Regions from separate parts of the Paenibacillus tundrae genome, predicted to be linked through region 2. Evidence: riboswitches for the same ligand, from Rfam matches in the RefSeq annotation. Region 2 holds a riboswitch; the other holds the start of a gene.
What was found. A riboswitch is a leader RNA that binds a small molecule or an ion and turns the genes downstream of it on or off. The one in region 2 is predicted to bind glycine.
Positions count from the first base shown of each region.

Region 1 (4,427 bases), 2.1 Mb from region 2:
CATTTGTAGCTTCCAACGTTGCAGTGACTTCGTAACAGATCCATGGTGTTCGCTACCTACACTGAAGGATGCTTAAGACAAGAAGACTGTCCAAAATCTATTTGTTCATTTAAGTTTATCGTTAATTAACAGCAGTAAAGATTGTCCGTGTTGAATATGAAGTATGATAAGGCAGGTCTTGGATCTCAACCTTCACTCTCATATTGTGATCTGCTGCGTATAACACCTCAGTGGACAATTGTGAGTTGACGCTTAATGCTGTTGCGAGTGACGCTGCCGACACATATCCCCCTAATACAGGTGAAATTTTGGTCGCAATGATCGGTGCAATCGTTTCTGCCAGAATGGCTGTGTTACTGGATAAAGCTCGCATGTTCGCTGCTAAATCTTTTACTGTGCTTTTGTCCATGGTGTAGGTTGCAATCGTTGAATACTGAGGTTGGGGAACTGTGCCAATGTAGTCACTTGCAGAAGCTTGATTCAGAGTGACAGGAACCAGCGGGTACACAGCCGCCGTAACCATCGAAGCTAGCAACACTTTTTGAATGATATTTTTCATAGACTTGTACACCTCCACATGTTGTTAAATTCTAAATTCAAGAATGCTGTCGTTCCTTGCTTATATGTCATTATAGACGCTTCAATACGAGAAACAACTGTAATCCGTGAATTCAGGATGATAGCCCCAAATGAGATAACGTCATTCAATTGCTGTACGTTCATCCATCAACTTCCATGTCCCATAGGCAATCATGGGCATCTTTTCTGCCTTTGAAACTATAGTTATCCTTACCAAAAATAGGGACTTAGTACCTATCCATTTATCAGGAAATAATATCCTTTCTATGCTTATTCAGCACGGCAAACCACAACAAAAAGCACCCTCGTGATTCAAAGCTTCCCCAAAAGGCGATTACTTTGTTCCACAAAAGGTGCTCATATTTATTATAGGTCTGTTCAATTACATTCGAAGTTTAATCCTCGGTATGTTTGCGATAAGCGTCCGCGTTCATGAGCTTAGATAAGGCTGCACTCAAATCCCCATTTACCCGGATCTCAATCATCCAACCTTCTTCATAAGGAGAGCTATTTACAAGCTCTGGTGCATCTTGTAATGCATCATTGATCGCAATAATGGAGCCGCTAACCGGTGAGAACAAATCAGACACCGTTTTGACAGATTCAATCGTACCAATGCTCTCTTCGGCTTGTACACTGGATTCAAGATCAGGCAATTCAACAAACACAATGTCACCCAGCTGATGCTGCGCGAACTCGGTAATACCAATACGTACGGTATCCTCCCCTACGGTCTGCACCCATTCGTGCTCTTCACTGTACAGGAAATCACTTTTCAATTCGCTCATCGATATCCGCCTCGCTTTTCATTAATGAGTGCATGCGTTCTTCAGCCATTCCTTTTTCCCAGAACATAGCGTATGATATTTTCGATTCAAATGTCAAGATATCTCACAATTTATTTGTATTCCACTACTAAAAAACAAGCTCATCAAAATACGAACTTACATATACTAGTTATTATTGGAATAGTAAGCGCAGTCTTTTAATTTATCCGAACATTAATTTATATTTAATCATTAATATTCGTATTTATTTAAAAACCGATGACATTGTTCTTGACATTACTATGCAATTCGCGTATTAATGGAAGGAGTAAAACTGTTTTCGTTGTGTGCAATATCGCGGATGAATGTAAAGGGAGAGATTACCCAAACACCCGAATCTGGATGTTCATGCGGTAACGCCGAAGGAGTAAACCACCCGACAAGCGGGCGGTGAATCTCTCAGGCAAAAGGACTTTTACGGGACGCAACTCTGGAGAGCATCTACCCGCCCGGTAGGGCGTTACGATCACCCAAGGGGAAACCTGCTGCATTGGCGGCGGGGTAACTCTCAGGTACCAAGGACAGAGCCTAAGAATACAGCGTGCTTCTGGCATGCCGGTTCTTTGGCCTGTCCTTTTCCTTTTTCCCAAAAAAAGATGACATCAGGAACCAGACCGTGCGGCATAACGCATCTCAGAAGTACGGCTTTAAGTAAGACTAATATTCATTAATCAACATACTTATACCATTTTTAATAACGATCATGTTCTTTCAATGATAATCCATATGCAACACATTCAGCCGCTTGACGGCTAATGAAGAGGTGATTCGATGTCTGATTTACTTAGAACTCCACTCTTTCCACTCTATCAGCAGTATGAAGGTGTACGTTGCATTGACTTTGGCGGCTGGGAGCTGCCTGTACAATTTAGTGGCATCCAGAAGGAACACGAGGCTGTTCGTGAACGCGCTGGACTGTTTGATGTATCCCATATGGGCGAATTCACCGTTCAGGGTGAGCAAGCGGAGGCTTTTTTACAGCAAATGACCACGAATGACGTAACTGCACTTGTTCCCGGTCAGGCACAGTATACGTTGATGTGTTATCCCGATGGCGGTGTGGTGGATGACCTGCTCGTGTATAAGCTAGAGGAACAGCATTATATGTTAGTGGTTAATGCCTCCAACATCGATAAGGATTGGGCATGGTTGGTAGAACATCTTGCTCCTGGGGTAACCATGACAAATGACTCTGAGCAGACTGCCCTTCTAGCACTGCAAGGTCCATTGTCTGTTGATATTCTCACAAAAGTTACGGACATCAATGTAGCTACTATTGAGCCGTTTCGTTTTGTACAGAATGCGGAAGTCTGCGGTGTAAAATTGCTGTTATCCCGCACCGGATATACCGGCGAAGATGGCTTTGAACTATATGTTCCAGCAGATCAAGCAGCTACGGTATGGAACGGATTGATGCATGCTGGGGAGGATCACGGATTAGTTCCGGCTGGGCTTGGTGCACGGGACACCCTACGCTTTGAAGCAAAATTACCTTTGTACGGACAGGAATTATCACCTACGATCTCCCCGCTGGAAGCTGGGGTTGGTATGTTTGTGAAGCTGAATTCTGGGCCTTTTATCGGACACGACGTATTATCCCAGCAGAAAAATGATGGGCCTGCTCGTAAATTAGTCGGTATCGAAGTGCTGGAGCGTGGAATTCCACGTCCCCATTACCCTCTTTACGCGGATGGTGTTCAGATTGGCGAAGTAACGACAGGCACACAATCCCCTACGCTGAAACGGAATCTTGGGTTAGCCCTCATTGACAGCAAATATGCTGCGCTAGGTACGCCACTGGAGATTGAGATTCGTGGCAAAAAACTAAAAGCCGAGGTCGTAAAGACCCCTTTTCATAAACGGACACGCACGCCTAAGACACCTACTCAAGGAGCTGATCAAGCATGACCAAGCACCGTTACATTCCTATGACCGAGCAGGATCAGAGCGCTATGCTGGCAACAGTTGGTGTAGACACGATTGAAGATCTCTTCCGAGATATCCCGCAGGAGATTCGTTATCAGGGCGAGCTTCCCGTATCCTCTAGGTTAGATGAATATGCTCTTACACGTCATATGTCCAAACAAGCTGGAGCCAATGCCAACTTCGAGACACACGCAAGCTTTCTTGGTGCAGGCATCTATGACCACCATATACCTTCTGTCATTAATCATGTAATCTCCCGTTCAGAATTCTATACTGCATATACACCGTACCAGCCTGAAATTAGTCAGGGCGAACTTCAAGCTATATTTGAATTTCAATCATATATTTGTGAATTAACAGGCATGGCCGTGGCCAATGCAAGTATGTACGATGGTGCGACAGCTTTTGCAGAAGCAGGGAATTTGGCAGCAGCAGCTACTCGCCGTAAACAATTGATCGTATCCCGCACCGTCCACCCGGAAGCACGCCAAGTATTGAAAGCCTATGCTCATGGTCTAAGTCTCGATATCGTCGAGATCGGGTATCAGAACGGAGTAACCGACTGGGATGCCTTACAAGCTACTATTTCAGAAGATACAGCCGCAGTCATGATTCAAAGCCCGAACTTCTTCGGTGCCATTGAACCGATTCAACAAGCAGCTGACCTTGCTCATGCACATAAAAGCCTACTTGTTGTCAGTGCCAATCCAATATCACTTGGACTGCTAGAAGCTCCTGGCAAGCTTGGGGCTGACATTGTTGTCGGCGACGCTCAACCTTTGGGAATTGCCGCATCACTGGGCGGGCCAACATGTGGATATTTTGCTGTATCACAGGCTCATATGCGCCGTATTCCTGGTCGAATCGTAGGTCAGACGACTGATCGTAATGGCAAACGCGGCTTCGTATTAACGCTTCAGGCACGCGAACAACATATCCGCCGGGAAAAGGCGACGTCTAACATTTGTTCCAACCAAGCCTTGCTTGCACTCAGCGCATCCGTGTACATGTCCACATTGGGAAGACAGGGCATGATCGATGTAGCCGATCTCAATTTGCAGAAGAGTCATTATGCACTCGAAGTGTTCAAAGCTA
Region 1 covers NZ_CP145605.1:4,958,562-4,962,988, forward strand. Annotated here, with positions in the region: gene V6W81_RS22290 (hypothetical protein) at 122-559, opposite strand; gene gcvH (glycine cleavage system protein GcvH) at 975-1,367, opposite strand; glycine riboswitch at 1,708-1,831, shown strand; glycine riboswitch at 1,835-1,933, shown strand; gene gcvT (glycine cleavage system aminomethyltransferase GcvT) at 2,178-3,314, shown strand; gene gcvPA (aminomethyl-transferring glycine dehydrogenase subunit GcvPA) at 3,311-4,427, shown strand, end outside.
Region 1: linked by a shared signal. The riboswitch ahead of gcvT (glycine cleavage system aminomethyltransferase GcvT) and the one ahead of sdaAB (L-serine ammonia-lyase, iron-sulfur-dependent subunit beta) in region 2 are both predicted to bind glycine.

Region 2 (4,427 bases):
GATGAAGTTGGCTGCGTTATTCCAATTCAGTTTTATGGGTGCGCCATGTATCTATTACGGAGACGAGATTGGACTAGACGGTGATCATGACCCTGGTTGTCGCAAATGTATGGAATGGGACGAGACGAAGCAAGACCGCGAACTGTTCGACTTTTATCAAAGACTTATTGCACTCCGTCACGCTCATCCCGCTCTACGCGCAGACGGTACCATTCGATTCCTACAAGCACGCGAAGGCGGTAGCCAGCTTGTCATGGAACGTCAGAATGAAGAAGAACGCATTCTAATCTTGTTCAATCGGTCAGAAGAAACTGCCATCGTTGAGCTAGAGACGGAAACAGATGATTGGAATGAGCTGTTTGGCGAGAAGCACCGGATCGCGTTAGAGGATGGCATACTTGCGATCGAGCTTCCTGCCTACGGATATGCGGTGTTAAGCCTGGCTCTGGAATAATATGGAGTTCGGGCGAAGCTTCATCCAGAAGCCTTGCATGATGTCAGCACTCGGCACGGGGCGGATGCTACAATTGGCACACGGTACGAATTAGACACAGTACAACACTACCCTTATGCCAGCTTTTCGTTTCGAACCCATGTACGCCAAAGAGGCGCCAGCAGAAGGTTACTACGCTGCTAGGCGCCTCTTCCTATGTTATTCTGAAGCAGAATCCGCTGCCCCGTCTGTTTCTAACTCTGGTTCCGGTGCACGTTTTGCCTTCGGTTTAGCAAGCTTCTCCATCATTTTCCGACCTGTCGGGGTCTGAGCCAGTCCCCCCTGAGCTGTCTCCCGGTGCCTGCTTGGCATAGCACTACCTACTTCAAGCATGACATCAATGACTTCATCTGACGGAATGGCGCTACGTACTCCGGCAAGCGCCATATCAGCAGCCGCTAGAGCGGTTACGGCTCCTAGTCCGTTACGGACGATGCAAGGAATTTCGACGAGACCTGCGACTGGATCGCAGATGAGACCGAGTGTATTTTTTAACGCCAAACCAACCGCATGAACGACCTGCTCTGGCGTGCCTCCACGTAGCTCCACCATAGCACCCGCTGCCATACCAATCGCAGAGCCCACTTCAGCCTGACAGCCACCCTCAGCACCGGAGATAAACGAATTGTTCGCAATTACATAACCGATCGCTCCAGCACAGAACAGTCCGTTGACCAGGTGCTCGTCACTCCAGCCAAAACGCTCTTGGGAACTGATGAACACACCTGGAATAATGCCGCACGAACCCGCTGTAGGGGTAGCAACAATTCGCCCCATGGATGCATTAACTTCAGAGACACACAGGGCATACGCCATCGCAAGTGCCGAAGCATCACCTGAGCAAGTCTCTCCTTTACGAATGTATTCCGCCATCCTCTTGCCGTCTCCACCAGTCAGACCACTACGGGACACCGTATCTTCATTCAGCCCTTTATGAACCGCTTCCTTCATCACCTGATAATATTCCGACATCTGCTGCACAACATCTGCTTCCGGTGTATTCGTCTCTTGGACTTGTTCTTCAATCATCAACTGAGCAATGGTCTTGGATTCAGCCGTGCAGATCGCATTCAGTTCATGCAAATGCTTAAATCGCATCTGGACTCACTCCCTTCTTCAAATCTATTACACGAATATCCAGCACATGATCCAGCAACTTCAAACGGCTTAACATATCCGGGTCTGGTGCCCCATCCATCTCCATTGCAGTCAAGGCTTCACCATCCCGAGCTTTCCGGTCTACCTGCATATAGCCGATATTCACGCCTGAGGAGCTAATCGTAGACGTGACAGATGCGAGCACTCCTGCTTTGTCAGCATGACGCAACACCAATGTTGGGAACTCCCCGCTGATCTGGACGCGAAAATCATTCAACGCGTGCACCGATACACTGCCGCCGCCAATGGACGCACCGATCAATGAACATTCACGGTCACCGTGCCACAGCTCAATTTTGACCGTATTGGGATGGGGCGCAGGCAGGCCACTTGTGAAAAACTCAACCTCTATACCCGCCTGTTCTGCATACTCTTCAGCATCTGGTATTCGCGGATCGTCTGTCGCATAATCAAGCAATCCACCAATGAGAGCAAGATCTGTACCATGTCCTTGATACGTATCGGCAAACGATCCGTATAATGTCAGCCGGGCGCGCTCTGGCGTGCAACCCAACCACTGACGAGCTATTCTGCCGAGCCTCGCCGCTCCAGCCGTATGTGAACTTGAAGGTCCTGTCATCGACGGACCAATAATTGAGAAAACATCTTTAAAACGCATCCAAAAACCCTCCATTTGTATTCGTCATGTCCATCCAGATACTCAACCATAATGTTCCATTATTACTGAATGATGACATCAAAAAAGGACAGAAGAAGGCCTTAAGCCCTCTCTCTGTCCTCGATACCTGAGAGTTTCATGATCAACAGCGTTCAGTCGATACAGTGCATGCCTTGTTCTTACACATACTGTACCAGGCTGTTTAATCATATACCCCTTGGGTGGCGCATCATGCGCACTCTCCAGAGTTGCGTCCAACGATGGTACATTTACCTGAGAGATTAACCGCCGCGCCGGGTGCGCAGGCAGCTTGCTCCTTCGGTGCCTGATCGCAGGCCATCTTACTCAGCTCGCACAGGTCTCTCCCGCTCGTTATCATTCGCTGTATTAAAATCATAAAACATTTAGTCATCCGACGAAAACATAATCTTACTCATTAAGAGTAATCGACCGCAAGTTTCATGTCAATAAACTTAACGATTTGTTGTCTCTCCACCACATGTAAGCGTTAACTACTGTGAACTTTTGTCACATCGTTGTATTCAACTTACTCATTTATCTACATCTCTGTTGTTAATTCTATGTATGTTCAGGTGTGTCCTAAGGTTCGGGTATTCAGGCAAACTTCTCTCTGAATCGCCCCATACGACACACCCCTGCTCCAACTTACTTACTTACTTACTTTCTTTCTTTCTTGTCGAGCTATCTCACTTATGCCGTTCGTTCTTCAACTTCAGTCTAACCTACTTCATTGTCGCACTCTTTGTCACAGCCTCTTGATAATATGAACTTCTTGAAGGAAGCAAACTAGTAATCCATAAAATAAGTGCCACTAACATCATCGCTGCCGAGACAACCGTATACACCAGACGAAGAGATAGATACTCTGCCACTACCCCTGCAATCAAAATAGAAGCTACCTGAAGCGCGCTCAGCATCAGTCCAATGACACTGCTCATCCTGCCCATGAGATCTACTGGAACATTATTTTGGTAAAAGGTGACCAGACCTGTGTTGGCAAGTGCCGAACACAATCCAAGCAGGATAAAGGCGAACGCTGCCAGCTCGAAGGAAAACGAGCGTGCAAATAGGAAATAACCAAGCGAGACCATAAGCACGCCAATCCCCATCATATGACGGATCGGAATATGTTTGGCGAGCAGGGTGACAAGCAACGAACCGACTAGATAACCGATGCCGGTAACACTCATCAATGCCCCATATTGAGATTCAGACAAGTTCATCACCTGACGAATAAACACAACTTCCTGTGCATCCAGCGACATACCAATGACGAGAACAATCTGAAATATGACGTATATCCCGACAACGTAACCGCTCTTGCGACTAAACCTCAGCACAGCTTGCCAGTCCTGAGCGATGATCCGTGGTGACAATCTCGACTTCCCACCACTCTGCTCACCTATACCCAGTTTCGGTAACAGCATAAGAATCAGAGCGGACACGGCAAACGAAACACTATTCACGTAGATCGCTACTGCGGGGGATAAATAGAACAATAATACACCAGCTACAGCAGGCCCCGTAATAAAAGCTCCCGAGCTAATGAGTGCCTGCATCGAATTAAATCGCTTGCGCCGCTCAGCCGGTACAAGCCGAGTAATGTACACCTGGGAAGAGGGTACAAATATCGAGGATGACATACTAATTAGAAACATTACAGCATACATCATCCACAGACTTGAAAATAAGGGAAGTGTGGCTACCAGCAATGCCCGCACAATATCCGCACCAATCATCAACTGGCGTTGATCGTAGCGATCAATAACACTGCCTGACCAGAACTTGGTGCATACTGAGGCGATTGGCGAGATGATCCATAATCCCGCTACAGCCGCTGGAGATTGCGTCATGTTCAACACCATCAGGTTGATAGCCACAATGTATATGAAATCACCCAGATTAGATATGCCAACCCCACCCAATAACAGTCCAGCATGCTTCCAACCACCAGGCTTGTTACCAGGCTGCTCTATCCGCTCCTGGCTGTTCTCCATCTGTCGTTTCCCCCTCGACTTTTAATTGAAAGAAGAAGTACCTATTCGTTGATTAGTCACGGCTTAGGCTTACTGCGTACAGCGTACTGAGCAGCTTGATACATCCAATTCTGGACGGCAATTGCATGAGCTTGATCCA
Region 2 covers NZ_CP145605.1:481,644-486,070, reverse strand. Annotated here, with positions in the region: gene V6W81_RS02280 (alpha-glycosidase) at 1-454, shown strand, start outside; gene sdaAA (L-serine ammonia-lyase, iron-sulfur-dependent, subunit alpha) at 653-1,591, opposite strand; gene sdaAB (L-serine ammonia-lyase, iron-sulfur-dependent subunit beta) at 1,581-2,270, opposite strand; glycine riboswitch at 2,383-2,518, opposite strand; glycine riboswitch at 2,523-2,648, opposite strand; gene V6W81_RS02265 (MFS transporter) at 3,014-4,288, opposite strand; gene V6W81_RS02260 (PH domain-containing protein) at 4,345-4,427, opposite strand, start outside.